DNA from 2 places in the Streptomyces sp. NPDC020801 genome. Region 1 is predicted to be linked to the other one. Evidence: riboswitches for the same ligand, from Rfam matches in the RefSeq annotation. Region 1 holds a riboswitch; the other holds the start of a gene.
What was found. A riboswitch is a leader RNA that binds a small molecule or an ion and turns the genes downstream of it on or off. The one in region 1 is predicted to bind cobalamin.
Positions count from the first base shown of each region.

Region 1 (7,046 bases):
GGCGCGGCCGGCGACCTCGCCGACCTGTGCCGTCTCCTGGGCGACCTGCTCCGTCGCACCGGCCGGGTGGAGGCGGCCCTGGACGCCTACCGGACGGGCCTGGGCCACCGCACGGCCCCCGGCACCACGACACTGGGGCCCGCGCCCGCCCAGCCTCCCCTGTGACCCGGTCGTCGAGCCTCTCCTCCGGCCCGGTTGCCCGGCCTCCCCCGTGACCCGGTTACGCGGCCGCGCCCCGGGTACCCGGGCGCCCGTCGGGGCAGGCTCGGTACGCGTGCGCCAGGTACGGGCACGTGCCCGTGTCCATGTCCGAGCCTGTGTTCCGTGCCCGTGCCCGTGCCCGGACGGTGCCGGCCGCGCCGATGTCGTGAGGAGGCGGTGGCCGTGCGGCCCAGGGACGACGACTGCGGCGCCCCGGGCGAGGAACCGCGCCGACGCGGCCGCCGGGACGGTACCCCCGAGCGGGACAACGCGGGTGAGCCGGTGTGCGATCCGGCGGAGGGCGGGCCCGGGACCGTCGCCGATCTGATCGCCGAGGGGGCCGGCGGCGTGACGCCGGGTGAGGTTCCGCACCGGCTGTGTGCCGTCGCGCTGACGCTGCTGCCGGTGACCGGGGCCAGCGTCTCGCTGCGCGGCGACGGAATGCCCGTGCAGATGGGCGCCAGCGACGAGGCGGCCGCGCACATGGCCGAGATCCAGGCCACCCTCGGAGACGGGCCCTCCCTGTACGCCGCCGAGATCGGCGCCCCGGTACTGGCCGGCGACCTGACGGGCGGACGGGACGCCCGGCGCTGGCCGGTGTTCGCCCAGCAGGCGGCCGAGGCCGGTGTGCAGGCCGTGTACTCCATCCCGCTCGGCAGCGACGCGGTCTGCGTGGGCACGCTCGACCTGTACGGCGCCACCCCGCACGAGCTCAGCAGGCGGGAACTGCACACCGTGCAACTCGTGGCCGCCGCGATGACGCTGGCGCTGATGTCCCTGCCCCGCGACGAGGACGACGAGGGGGCGGGAGAGGGCGCAGAGAGCTCCTGGCTGAGCGGTCTCCTCACCGACCAGGACGAGGTGTACCAGGCCATCGGCATGATCATGGTTCAGCTCGGGGCCGGGGCGGACGAGGCGGTGGCGCGGCTGCGGGCCCGCGCCTTCACCCAGGGCCGTACGGCACTGGAGGTGGCCCACGAGGTGACCACGCACCGGACGAGGTTCGACCGCGACTAGGGGGCGGCGCGGCGACCGCCGAACTGCGCCGGGGCTCAAGGAAGTTGTGGGCGTGTCTGCGCCGTGGTCCGCGCGCGGCCGATCATAGGGTCGTGGTCATGGACATAGTCGCCCTGCTCGCCGTCACCCTGGTGGTGCTCGTCGGCCTCGTCAGTGATGCGAGCCGGTTCTCCCGGGCCGACCGCCGCATTGCACGCGTGGAACGCAAACTCGACCTGATCATCGACCACTTGGGCCTGCGCGAGGAGGACCCGGCGCTGGACGAGGTGACCGGGCTGGTCCGCGCCGGAAAGCGGATCGAGGCGATCAAGGTCTACCGGGAGGCCACCGGCGCCGGTCTGAAGGAGGCCAAGGAGGCCGTCGACCGCATCGCGGCCTGAACGGCCGAGTCGGCGCGGCCCGCCGCCGTTCGGGTGAGCGGATCGGCGCGGCCGGGGCCCGGCGGCGCTTCACGGGTCACCGGCCGGCGGCGGGTCCGGCCTGTGCGCGGGCCTGGCGGTGGATGTCCGTCAGACGCTGCGCGCCCAGCTGGGCCGCCTGGCCGGCCAGGTCTTCCGGCACCGGGCCCGGCGCGCCGTCAGTGAGGGTGATCGCGTCGTCGCCGACCCGGACCACGGCGACGTCGAGGGTGAGGGTGGTCGTCCCCCCCTCGTCCGAGGCCCCGAAGAAGGCGATCCGCAGCCCCTGGCGGGCGTCCCCCGCCTCCGGCAGGGCGAGGTCGAGGACCTGTACGTCCTGCACGCCGGCCCGCGTGGTCGTCGCCGTGAACCGGGCGCACTTCTGCGGCAGCGTCCTGAGCCAGGCCAGGGTGCGGTCCACGTCCGCCGCGCGGAGGGCGAGTACCTGGTAGTGCAGCTGGGCGGCGTCGTCGGCGTCGTCGAAGCCGGCCACCGCCTGGGTGGCGGTGGGGACGCCGAGCAGCTCGTCGGCGTAGAGGGCGTCGAGGAGGCGCTGGCAGTCGGGGGCGTCGGTCCGTGCCTTGAGCACCCCGTCCCGCCAGGTCGCGGCGCCCTGCGTGGGGGCCCACGGGCCGCCCAGGTCCGCCTCGGTGAGCAGCGCGGATTGCGCCTGGGCCGTGGTGAGCGCGCCGACGGGGCTCGCGGAGCCGGGCGCGGACGGGCGCGATGCCGCAGCGGCGGCCGAGGGCGCCCCGGCGGCCCGGTCCGTCCCCCCGGACCCGCAGGCGGTCGTGGCCAGCAGGACGGCTGCGCCGAGCACACCGGCGTGCAGGACACGGGCGGCCGGGGGACGGGTCATGGGGTGCCTCCAGACGTACGGACTGCTCACTGCGGGCGGCTCACTGCTCACTGCGGACTGCGGGGTCTCGAGTCGCGTCGGTCCTCTCACGGCACCACCGAGTCGCCGCGCCCACCAGCGAGCCGGGCCGTCCGGGTGAGGTGCCGGGGGAAACCGGTCGCGCCCGCGCCCGGCCCGTCGCTTCCGTCCGGCCGCTGAGGCGCGCCCTTCGCCGTCCCCGGGTCCCCCGCCCCCTCCGGCGAGGAGGACCCCGGTGCACGCCCGCCCGGGTGGTGATCGGGGAGCCCGGCGGAGGGCGGCGGGGCGCGGCATCGCGCGCCGCCGCGCTGTGGCCCCGACGCTTAGGGTCGCTGTGACGGAAGGAGTCCCGCGTGACCGGTCAGCCCATTCCCGTGATCATCGACTGCGACACCGGCGTCGACGACGCTCTGGCCCTGCTCTTCGCCGTGCGCCACCCGGATCTGGACCTGCGCGCGGTCAGCTGTGTCGCCGGGAACACGGACGTGGACCAGGTGGTGCGCAACACCCTGACCGTCCTGGAACAGGCGGGCGCCGGCGACGTCCCCGTCGCGCGGGGCGCCGAGCGCCCGCTGATCGAGCCCGCCCGCAACGCCCACCACGTGCACGGCCACGACGGCATGGGCGATCTCGGCCTGCCCGCGCCGGCCCGCCGGCCCCTCGACGTGCATGCGGTGGCGTTGCTGCGCCGGGAGATCCTCGCCTCCCCCCGTCCGGTCACCCTGATCCCGACGGCTCCCCTGACGAACATCGCGCTGCTGTTGCGCACGCATCCCGAAGTGACCGGCAACATCGAGCGGATCGTCTTCATGGGCGGCGCGGTGGCCACCGGGAACGCCACGGCGGTGGCCGAGTTCAACGTCTGGCACGACCCGGAGGCGGCGGCGGTCCTGCTCACCGCGGGGGTACCGATCACCATGTACGGACTCGACGTGTTCGAGCGGGTGGTCGTCCCGGCCGCGGATGTGCGGCGGTTGCGGGAGAGCGCGGAGCCCGGCGCGCGCCTCGCCGGGCGCCTGCTGTCCCACCGCGACCCGGCGACCTACAACGCCCCGTCCGACGAACTCGGCGACGCCTCCGGCGGCCTCGGCGACGCGGGCGCGGTCTGCTCGGTCGCCGACCCCGTGGGGCTGACCACGCACCGGTTGCCGGTGGAGGTGAACCTCGCGCCGGGCCCGGCACGGGGTCAGACGGTGGTCGACCGCCGCCCCCGCCCCGGCGAGGCGGAGCTGCACGGCGAGGCGCGCGAACAGCCGCTGCTCGACGTGGCGTTGGACATCGACGCCGAGCGGTACGTGAGGCTGTACCTGGCCACCGTCGAGGGTGTCCGGAAGGGGTGGTCCCGGGAGGGGCGCTCCCGGGGGTCCCAGGAGGGGCGCTCCTAGGTGGTGTCGGCGGACCGGACCGCCCACCGCTGTTCCACCTTCGCCACCTTCCAGTACGTCAGTGCCGCCGCCCACACCGCGACGAACAGGCCGACGATGACGTAGCCCACGTTGTCGAGGTCCAGGCCCGCGATCCAGCCGGTCAGGTCGTCACGCAGGTCGAGCTTGTCGCGCACCACGCCGACCAGCTCGATGGTGCCGATGAAGAAGGCGACGGCGATGGACAGGCCGGTGATGGTCAGGTTGTAGAAGACCTTGCGGACCGGGTTGGAGAACGCCCACTGGTAGGCGAAGTTCATGAAGGTGCCGTCGAGGGTGTCGAACAGGCACATGCCCGCGGTGAACAGCAGCGGCAGGCACAGGATCGCGTACCAGGGCAGTCCGGCCGCCGCGCCCGAGCCCGCCATCACCATCAGCGTGACCTCGGTGGCCGTCTCGAAGCCGAGCCCGAACAGGAAGCCCAGCGGGTACATCTGACCGGGCCGGGAGATCGACCTGGTGAGACGGCCGAGGAAGCGGTTCATGAAGCCCCGCGAGTCCAGGTGCTGTTCGAGTTCCGTCTCGTCGTACGTACCGGCCCGCATGGACCGGAAGACCTTCAGGATGCCGAGCAGGGCGACCAGGTTGAGGGCGGCGATGAGGTAGAGGAAGGTACCGGCGATCGTCGTCCCCATGAAGCCGAGCACCTGGTGGGTGCGCGAGCCCTCGTTCATGACCTTGCCGGCCAGCGAGGTGCCGCCAGCGATCAGCAGGGCGAGCACCACGACCACGCTGGAGTGGCCGAGGGCGAACCAGAAGCCGACCGACACCGGGCGCTTGCCGTCCGCCATCAGCTTGCGGGTGGTGTTGTCGATGGCGGCGATGTGGTCGGCGTCGAAGGCGTGCCGTACGCCGAGGGTGTAGGCGGTGACGCCGAGGCCGATGCCGAAGGCCTTCGTCCCCACCTGGTAGTGCTCGGGGACGACGAGCAGGAACAGGATGCCGAAGGCGACGACGTGCAGTGCGGTGATCACCGCCATCAGGCCCGCGGTCTTCAGGGTGTCCTCGCGCCGCCAGCGGAAGGACGTCTTGTGGGCAGGGTCGGGCAGGGCCATCCGGTCTTCACGCTCCAGCACCTCGTGGATCACTTCGTGAGCTGCCGTGGCCGGTCTCCTGGCTTACGGGTCGTGCGTTCCCGGTCCGCCTTCCCGGCCGTCGCACGACGGCCAGTGGCTGCCCCTTGCGGGACGTGGGCCCGGAACTCCCCGATCACAGTGGCGAGGGCCGCTCCGGCATGGACCCCCTGAGGGGCCGTCACCGGCTTCCCGAACACCACGGCCCGCCAACCGTAGAGGTGCGAGCGCTTCCCTGCATAGCTGCATACCTGCGCAGGTATGGAAGATCACAGAAGTGGCCTGCGAGGATGGCGGCATGCATCTCGTCCCGGCCGACCGCGCAGGCCGCCGTACGATCGACGGCCACCGGGTCTGCGACGCCATCGCCGCGATCGGCGAACCCGGTCACGTACGCACCTGGGCCGACCGCTTCTCCCTGCTCGCCGACCCCCGGCGGCTGGCACTCCTGCTGGCTCTGCACCGCACCGGGCCCCTCGCCGTCTCCGACCTCGCGATCGCCACCGGCATGAACGACCCCGCCGTCTCGCAGGCCCTGCGGCTGCTGCGGGCGGCGGGGGTCGTGACGGGGGAGAAGGAGGGCCGCGTGGTGCGGTACCGGGTGGTGGACGCGGAGGTCGCCGCGCTGCTCAAGCACTGCGGCTGACCGGCGGCAAGCCGGCCCCCTGGCTGGAGGACACCCCCGAGGGTGTGCCGGCCTTCGCCCGCTGTGCGGGCCGGCGGTGCGTCACCAACCTCTCCGGCAGCGCGGTTCCGCTCCCGGGGGAGGCGCTGCTGAGCAGTGCGCCACTGGCGGCGAGCCGGCTGGAGGCGGACACCACCGTGTGACTGACCTGGCCACGAGTCCTTCCTCTCCCGGCCCTTTGTCTCCCGGCCCTTCCTCCCTGGCCCTTGCCCCCTCGCCCTTCCTCCCTGCTGCTCACCCCACCTGCTCACCCCACCTGCTCACCCCACCGTCGGGCTCGGGCTCGGATTCGGGTTCGATCCGCCGTCGATCACCAGCGGGCTCGACGTGGCGTTCGGCGGCGGGGTGAGCACCACCTCCGGCTGGCCGGCGGGCGGGGGCGGCGGGGTCAGGTCGGTGTCGGGCAGCTTCGGCGGGGTCGTCTCCTGGAAGTTCACCTGGTCGAAGTTGACCAGTCCGGTCTGCTCCATCACCGTGATGTGGTCGAGCACGGTGGCGTTGGCCTGGTTGGCGAGCTGGCGTACCAGGGTGTTCTTGGTGGTGGAGCGGATCTTCGCGATCGTGTTGAAGATCGAACCGTGCGTCACACGCAGGATGTTGGCCATGTCGTTGTCGAACTGCTTGCCGCTGTCCGAGTTGAGGGTGTTGACGAAGCCCTGCTGCTGAGGGCTGGCCAAGTTGGGCAGCGTGATGTTCAGCATCGGCGCGATCTTGCGGCAGCTGGCGTCCAGCGCCGCGTGCCCGTCGATCAGGTGCTGTCCGGCGGTCACGACCGCCTTGGTGGTGCCCTTCTTCACGGCCATCTGACCGACGGGGTACTCCCACAGCCCGGCCGCGCGCACCTTCACCACGAAGTCCCGGTCACCCTCCGTCAGGGGCCCCCACTGCGTCTGCGCGATGACGCGCGAGGGGTCGCTGGAGACCTTGGTGACTCCGAGCATGCTGGGATAGGCGAGCGCGACCAGGGTCAGGCTGAGAGCTCCGCCCACGAAGAGAGTTCCCGTCGCGTTCCGCGAAAAGCGCACCGTGCCTCCTGCCCGGTCATGTGTCCCGCCCATGGGCGGTTCGGACGCACAGGAGTACGGATCGGATAGCGGGAACAACCTTTTGATTGGGTAAAAAGTCGCGGCGGCCGGGGTGTTGGCAGGTGCGGGGAAGGTTGACGCAACGTTGACCGCGCCGTGGGAGAGCTCTGGCAGGGGCCCGCCCTAGATTCGGCCGTATGCCCCCACAACCCCGCGGTGTGCCCACCGCGCTCCCCGTCCTGCCCTACCGCAAGCCCACCAAGGGCCGTGACTACTGGGTCATCGACGACGTCCTGCCCGACGCGGACGCCGTACGGGAGCGGTGTCTGGCCAAGGACGACTGGGT
Region 1 is NZ_JBIRST010000006.1:380,727-387,772, forward strand. Features, by position in the region: gene ACH4UM_RS15805 (tetratricopeptide repeat protein) at 1-165, shown strand, start outside; gene ACH4UM_RS15810 (GAF and ANTAR domain-containing protein) at 385-1,218, shown strand; gene ACH4UM_RS15815 (ribosomal protein L7/L12) at 1,317-1,598, shown strand; gene ACH4UM_RS15820 (hypothetical protein) at 1,675-2,475, opposite strand; gene ACH4UM_RS15825 (nucleoside hydrolase) at 2,847-3,878, shown strand; gene ACH4UM_RS15830 (HoxN/HupN/NixA family nickel/cobalt transporter) at 3,875-4,972, opposite strand; cobalamin riboswitch at 5,003-5,209, opposite strand; gene ACH4UM_RS15835 (ArsR/SmtB family transcription factor) at 5,289-5,636, shown strand; gene ACH4UM_RS15840 (hypothetical protein) at 5,681-5,818, shown strand; gene ACH4UM_RS15845 (DUF4142 domain-containing protein) at 5,936-6,664, opposite strand; gene ACH4UM_RS15850 (DUF6445 family protein) at 6,898-7,046, shown strand, end outside.

Region 2 (7,046 bases), on a different contig from region 1:
AGCCGCGGAGCATGTCCTCGGCGGACTGCTCGATGTTGCCGGCGGGGCTCTGGGCGGCGACGCAGATCTGCTCCAGCTTGACCCAGACCGCCCAGCTGCCGAGCGGGGTGAGCGTGGCCTGCCCGTCGCCGTAGGTGAGGGCCCCGACGGAGGCGAGGGCGCGCAGGGCCCAGTCCAGGAGGGGGGCGAGCGAGGTGCCGGCGACGGGCGCGGCGACGGTGCCGGCGTCGGTGGAGACGGCAACGGCAACGGCCGGGGCGGCCGAGGCCGCCGGACCGGCCGGCTCGGGGGCGGCCGAGGCCGGGGCCATGGGGTCGGGCTGCGGGCCGTAGGGGACCTCGCAGCGTTCGGTGCGCAGTTCGGTGACGCGCTGCTGGAGGAGGTCGAGGAGCTGGTCCACGGGGACGGGGCCGGCGGACAGCTGGAGGAAGGAGAGCACCTGCGGCATGGCCGAGACGACCTCGGCGACGGCGGCGGCCTCATGGCCGCCGGGCTCCGGGCAGGCGAGCGACCAGGCGTCGAAGAGTGCGACCCAGCCGCGCAGTACGGCGCTGTCGTCGCGGTCCCAGGCGCGCAGCCGCCAGCCGGGGCGGGCGTTGTCACCGTGCACCTCGACGAGGCCGGCGAGGCGGGCGGTGTCCCAGTCGGCGCGGACCTGAGCGGTGGTCAGGCCCAGGTCGCCGGCCGCCCGTTCGGCGGTCGCCTCCGAGAGGGTGGCCTTGCCGTCGGCGGTCGCCCCGTCACGGCCGGGGCCCAGGGCGGCGTCCGCCCAGCGGGCGACGCGGGCCGCGCCCGCCAGACCGGAACGCGCCATTCTGGCCAGCTCCGCGGGCGCCGGGGTGCCCTCCGGGGGGCGCGGTGCGGGGCGGCGCGAGCGCCGCTGGTTCACGGCTCGGGGGGCGGCGGCCAGGGGTCGCGGGCGGACGAGTCGAAGCCTGGAGTCGCGCGGGATACGGGACGTCACGGGTGCAGTCTTCCGGTTGACGGTCCGAAAACCCAAACGGAATGTCACCGCGGGCGACGGGGATGGCCAACGCAGGGGTCCCGAGAGCGGGGAGGCGGTGCGAACAGGCCAGTGCCACGGTCCCAAACGGAACGGCTGCTGCCGCTCCCGCCCTGCCCCGGCCCACACCTCACATGAGCGGGGTGAGGAAGCGTCGCAGTGCTTCCTCGTAGCCCTCGGGATCGGCGTTCCACATCGCCCCGTGCGGTGCGTTCGGCACCGTGTGGAGGGCGACCAGGTTGGGGCGGCCGTCGGCGAGGCGGCGGGAGAGGCGCCAGGGGGCCACCTCGTCGTCAGGGCCGTGGAAGATCAGCGTCGGCACCGTGAGCCGCGCGGGGTCGGTCACCTCGGCGAGGCGGTCGCCGTACAGGCCCGTGCGCCCCTGGGCGGCGCGCACCGCGAGCGGCAGCAGGGCGCCCGGAGTGTGCCGCGCCCTGGCCAGGGCCCGCAGCGTCGCCTCCCAGTCGAGCACCGGCGAGTCCAGGACCAGCCCCGAGATGCGGTCGCGCAGCCCGGAGTGGAGAACGGCGCGCAGCGCCATCGTGGCGCCGGTGGACCAGCCGTGCAGGACGACCCGCTCTGCCCCGTACCGCACGGCGTAGCGGATGGCCGCGTCCAGGTCGCGCCACTCGGTCTCGCCGAAGTGGTTCAGGCCGTCCGGGGGGCGGGGCGCGCCGAGGTCGCCGCGGTAGGCGAGGTCCAGCACCGGGAAGTGCCGGCGGTTGAGGAAACCCATGACGTTCAGGGGGAGTTCGCGGGTGGTGCCCAGGCCGTGCACGGTGATGACCCAGGTCTCGCGGACGCCGGGCACGAACCAGGCGGGCAGCGCGCCGAGTTCGCCCGGGATGTCGATGTCGGCGTGGTCGAGGCCGAGGGCGGTGTCCGGGTTGCCGACGTGCACGTTCGGGGTGAGCCAGACCTTGTCGCGCGGCCCCAGGACGCCGTGGGTGACGCGTTCCAGACGGCGTACGACGGTGTCGGGGGGGTGCGGGGCGTTCGGCACGACGGGGCCGACGACCGCGTGGGAGCCGTTGCCCGCCAGGCCGTAGATACCGGGGCGCACGGAGGCCAGGTCCCGGGTGAGCGTGATCTGGCCCGCGGCCGTGCCGTGCACCGTGAGCCGGGGTTCGGTGGGCAGGGGCCGGCCCGGGGCTGCCTTGAGCGCGGCGTCGCTGGCGAGCCGGCCCGCGACGACACTCGCCGCGCCGGCCGCCAGGGCTGCGGTGACGGCCGCGGCCGTCGCTTTGAGTGTGCGCACGGCTCCAGTGTCGTGGCGCACCGGGCCACCGGCCAGCGGGAGGAAGGGTCGGGGTGACATGCTCCTGCGAGTTCCAGGAAGAGCCGCCTTCACGCCTTCGCCACTCCGTTGCGCGCTCCCCCACCTCGCCACCCAGACCACCTCGGCCCCCGGGGCCACCCCGACCGCCCGGACCTCCCCGGCCCCCTCGTCAGGCCGGTCCCCGCTGTCCGTATCCGCGCAGCCGCTCCTCCGCCAGGGCCAGCTGTTCCCGTGTCAGCAGCGACGGGGTCAGGCCCGGCACCGAGGACGCCGTCAGCCACAGGCGGCACATCCACTCCAGCTGGGCCGTGCGGTCGTAGGCCTGCTCGAGGGTGGTGCCGTAGGTGACGGTGCCGTGGTTCTGCAGGAGGCAGCCGGAGCGGCCGGTGAGGGCGCGCATCATGTTCTCGGCCAGTTCCTCGGTACCGTAGGTCGCGTACGGGGCCACCCGGACCGGGCCGCCGAGCGCGCCCGCCATGTAGTGGATCACCGGCAGTTCGGGGACGAGCGTCGAGACGGCCGTCGCGTGCACGGCGTGGGTGTGGACGACGGCGCGCGCGTCGGTGCCGCGATGGATCGCGAGGTGCATGGGCAGCTCACTGGTCGGCACCAGGGTGCCGAGCACCTGCCGGCCGTCGAGGTCGACGCCGGTCACGTCCTGCGGCGTGAGCCGGTCGTACGGCACTCCCGAGGGTGTGACCAGCACGGTGCCGCCCACGCGCACCGAGGCGTTGCCCGAGGTGCCGACGACCAGCCCGTCGGCCACCGTGCGGCGGGCCGTCGCGACGAGCTCCCGCCAGGCGCGGGACTCCTCCTCGCTCGGGTCCCGTACGTCACCTTTGTCACACCGCGTCTCGGCCATGCGGTGATCCTGTCAAAGCGGGAAGGCCTGTGGTGAGCGGGATTGAGCCGGCGGCCGGTCCACGGCCGGCCGCCGGCCACCGGAACGGACACCACGAAGACCGCCTCAGTTCATCTTCCGTTCACCCACGTTACGTACGTTCGACCAGCCAATGACCTCGAACGATTGCCTGGGTAAATGGAAAGCTTCTCGCTGATCCTCGCGATTGTGGTGATAACCGCACTTGCGTTCGATTTCACGAACGGTTTCCACGACACCGCCAACGCGATGGCCACGACCATCTCGACCGGCGCGCTCAAGCCCAAGGTCGCGGTGGCCATGTCCGCCGCGCTCAACCTGGTGGGCGCCTTCCTCTCGGTGGAGGTCGCGAACACGATCTCCAAGGGTCTCGTCGACGAGACCGGCATCCGTCCCGAGGTCATCTTCGCCGCCCTGGTCGGCGCGATCCTCTGGAACCTGCTGACCTGGCTGGTCGGGCTTCCGTCCAGTTCCTCGCACGCCCTCATGGGCGGCCTGATCGGTGCGGCGATCGCCTCCGCCGGCTTCGGCGCGGTGCACGGCGACGTGCTCGTCACCAAGGTGCTGCTCCCCGCCGTCGCCGCTCCGGTCGTCGCGGGCATCGCGGCCATGGTCTCGACCAGGCTGTCGTACACCATCGGCCGGAAGTCGGACGGCAAGGCGGCCGAGAAGGGCCACCGGGCCGGCCAGGTCGCCTCCGCGGGCCTGGTCTCGCTGGCCCACGGCACCAACGACGCGCAGAAGACGATGGGCGTCATCACCCTCGCCCTGATCGCCGGCGGCGCCATCGCCCCCGGCTCCAACCCTCCCACCTGGGTCATCCTGTCCGCGGGCCTGGCCATCGCGCTCGGCACCTACATCGGCGGCTGGCGCATCATCCGCACCATGGGCAAGGGCCTGACCGACCTGCAGCCGCAGCAGGGCTTCGCGGCCCAGACCAGCGCGGCCACGGCCATCCTGGCCTCCTCCCACCTCGGCTTCTCGCTCTCCACCACGCACGTCGTCTCCGGCTCGGTGATGGGCGCGGGTCTGGGCCGCAAGGGCGGCGTGGTCCGCTGGTCCACCGCCACCCGGATGGCCGTCGCCTGGGTGCTCACGCTGCCGGCCGCGGCCCTGGTCGGCGCCGGCGCGGAGGCCGTGACGGCCCTCGGCGACTGGGGCACCGCGCTGGTCGCCGTGTTCCTGGTGACCGCGAGCGCCGGGATCTGGAAGCTCTCCCGGCGTCAGGTCGTCGACCACACCAACGTCAACGAGGCCGAGGAGCCGGCCGGCGTGGTCACCCAGGCCATCGCCGCCGTGTCCCCGCCCCCGGCGGCTCCCGTGACCGAGGCCGCCGCCCCGGCGACGGAGGACCTCGCGGCCACGATCCCCGCCCCGGCGACCGCGCCCGGCGCCGACCCGGCGCACACGGCCGCCCAGGCGGTCCCGCCGGCCGCCGCCGTCTGAGCCCGACCCGGTTACCGAAGGAAGCATCACCATGAAGATCGACTGGGCAGCCCTCGGCTCCGTCTTCGGCGTCAGCCTCGGCGTCACCGTGGGCCTCGTGGCCCTGTTCACCCTGGGCATCGCCGGCCTCTCCCGCCGGGAGCGTGCCGTCACCCAGGGCAGCGGCGGCGGGGCACTCGCGGTCACCGGCGCATACGTCTGCTTCGCCGCGTGCGCCGCCGCGGTGGCCTACGGGATCTACCTGATCATGGCCAAGGCCTGACACCGATCACGGCCACGGCCCGAGCCCGAGCGCCGGCCCGAGCACCTGTCCGAGCACCCGCTCGCGGCTCCTCGCACCTCACCGCCCGCCCTGCCCGACCGCCGCCCCGGCGGACCGGGCAGGGCGGGCTTTTCACATCGGCGGTGTGGGCCTCATCTCAGTACCGCTTCGCAGGTCAACGGCAAGTTGACGGGTGTTCGCGGGCGTGGTGGACTGCCGGAGCCATCTACGGCGGCAGGAGAGGAAGCCGGTGCGAGTCCGGCGCGGTCCCGCCACTGTGACCGGGGAAGAACATCCCCGGGAGCCAGGAACTCTCACCGCCGGTCTAGTCGAACCAGGGCGTGGACACCCTGAGTGAGGACATATCGCCATGCGCGGCTGCCGACCGAGGTTCAACAGCGACGCTCTGCCCGGCCCCACGGTCGGCTGAACCGATGGGTGCCGATCGCGTCTTCGCGTACGGCGCCGCCGCCGGCCTCCTCGGTGACCTGCTCCTCGGCGATCCACGCCGCGGGCACCCGGTCGCCGCGTTCGGGCGGGCCGCGGGCGCCGTGGAACGCGCGCTGTGGCGGGACCACCGCGGATGGGGCGCCCTGCACACCGCGGTGTGCGTCGGGGGCGTCGTGTCGTCGGCCGCGCTCGCCGCGTCCGCCGTACGCCCCTCCCGTACCGCCTCCGCCGCCCTGACCGCCGCCGCCACCTGGGCCGTCGTCGGGGGGACCTCGCTCGGGCGGGAGGCGCGCGCGATCGGGCGGGCGCTGGAGGCCGGGGACGTGGCCGGCGCCCGGGCGCGACTGCCCCATCTGTGCGGGCGCGACCCGCAGGCCCTGGACGCCGACTCGATCGCCCGGGCCGTCGTGGAGTCCGTCGCCGAGAACACCTCCGACGCGGTGGTGGGCGCGCTGGTGTGGGGCGCCGTCGCCGGTGTGCCGGGGCTGCTCGGGTTCCGGGCCGTCAACACCCTCGACGCCATGGTCGGCCACAAGTCCCCGCGCCACCGCCGCTACGGCTGGGCCTCCGCCCGGCTCGACGACCTCGCGGGCTGGCCGGGGGCACGGCTCACCGCCGCCGCGGCGGCCGTGGCGGGTCCTGATCCGCGAGGCGCCGTACGGGCCTGGCGCGCCGACGCCGCCAAGCACCCGAGCCCCAACGCCGGGCCGGTCGAGGCCTCGTTCGCGGGGGCGCTCGGGGTGCGGCTGGGGGGCACGTTGTCGTACGGGGGGCGTGTGGAGCACCGGCCGGTGCTCAACAGCCCCGGGCGTGCAGTCCAGGTGGGTGACATCGAACGGGCCGTACGGCTCTCCCGGCGCGTGAGCTGGCTCGCGCTCGGCACGTGCGCCGTCGCCAGGCTCCTTTGCAACCGTCGGACGAAGGGACGTACCTCATGAGCGGCGGGCTGCTCGTCGCCGGCACCACCTCCGACGCCGGGAAGAGCGTCGTCACGGCCGGGATCTGCCGGTGGCTGGTGCGGCAGGGGGTCAAGGTCGCGCCCTTCAAGGCGCAGAACATGTCCCTCAACTCGTTCGTCACACGCGAGGGCGCCGAGATCGGGCGGGCGCAGGCCATGCAGGCCCAGGCCTGCCGGATCGAGCCCACCGCGCTGATGAACCCGGTGCTGCTCAAGCCGGGCGGCGAGCAGAGCAGCCAGGTGGTGCTGCTGGGCAGGCCGGTCGGCGAGTTGAGCGCGCGCGGCTACCACGGCGGCCGTCAGCAGGGGCTCCTCGGGACCGTGCTGGACTGCCTCGCCGAGTTGCGGGGCACGTATGACGCGGTGATCTGTGAGGGGGCGGGCAGCCCGGCGGAGATCAATCTGCGCCGGACCGACATCGTCAACATGGGAATCGCGCGGAACGCGCGGCTGCCCGTGCTCGTCGTCGGCGACATCGACCGCGGCGGCGTCTTCGCCTCCTTCTTCGGCACCGTCGCCCTGCTCTCCCCCGAGGACCAGGAACTGGTCGCCGGGTTCCTCGTCAACAAGTTCCGGGGCGATGTCTCCCTCCTCGAACCCGGCCTCGACATGCTGCACGGGCTCACCGGGCGGCGTACCTACGGCGTCCTGCCGTTCCGGCACGGGCTCGGCATCGACGAGGAGGACGGGATGGGGGTCCCACCTGCTCGAACGCCGTTGAGAGCCTGGGGGAGGGTGCCGTTGCGGGGCACCGTGCGGGAGTCCGAA
Region 2 is NZ_JBIRST010000018.1:55,157-62,202, forward strand. Features, by position in the region: gene ACH4UM_RS30520 (hypothetical protein) at 1-964, opposite strand, end outside; gene ACH4UM_RS30525 (alpha/beta hydrolase family protein) at 1,134-2,261, opposite strand; gene ACH4UM_RS30530 (class II aldolase/adducin family protein) at 2,452-3,144, opposite strand; gene ACH4UM_RS30535 (anion permease) at 3,322-4,608, shown strand; gene ACH4UM_RS30540 (hypothetical protein) at 4,640-4,870, shown strand; cobalamin riboswitch at 5,062-5,205, shown strand; gene ACH4UM_RS30545 (cobalamin biosynthesis protein) at 5,305-6,258, shown strand; gene ACH4UM_RS30550 (cobyric acid synthase) at 6,255-7,046, shown strand, end outside.
Region 2: another riboswitch for cobalamin. It lies ahead of ACH4UM_RS30545 (cobalamin biosynthesis protein); the one in region 1 lies ahead of ACH4UM_RS15830 (HoxN/HupN/NixA family nickel/cobalt transporter).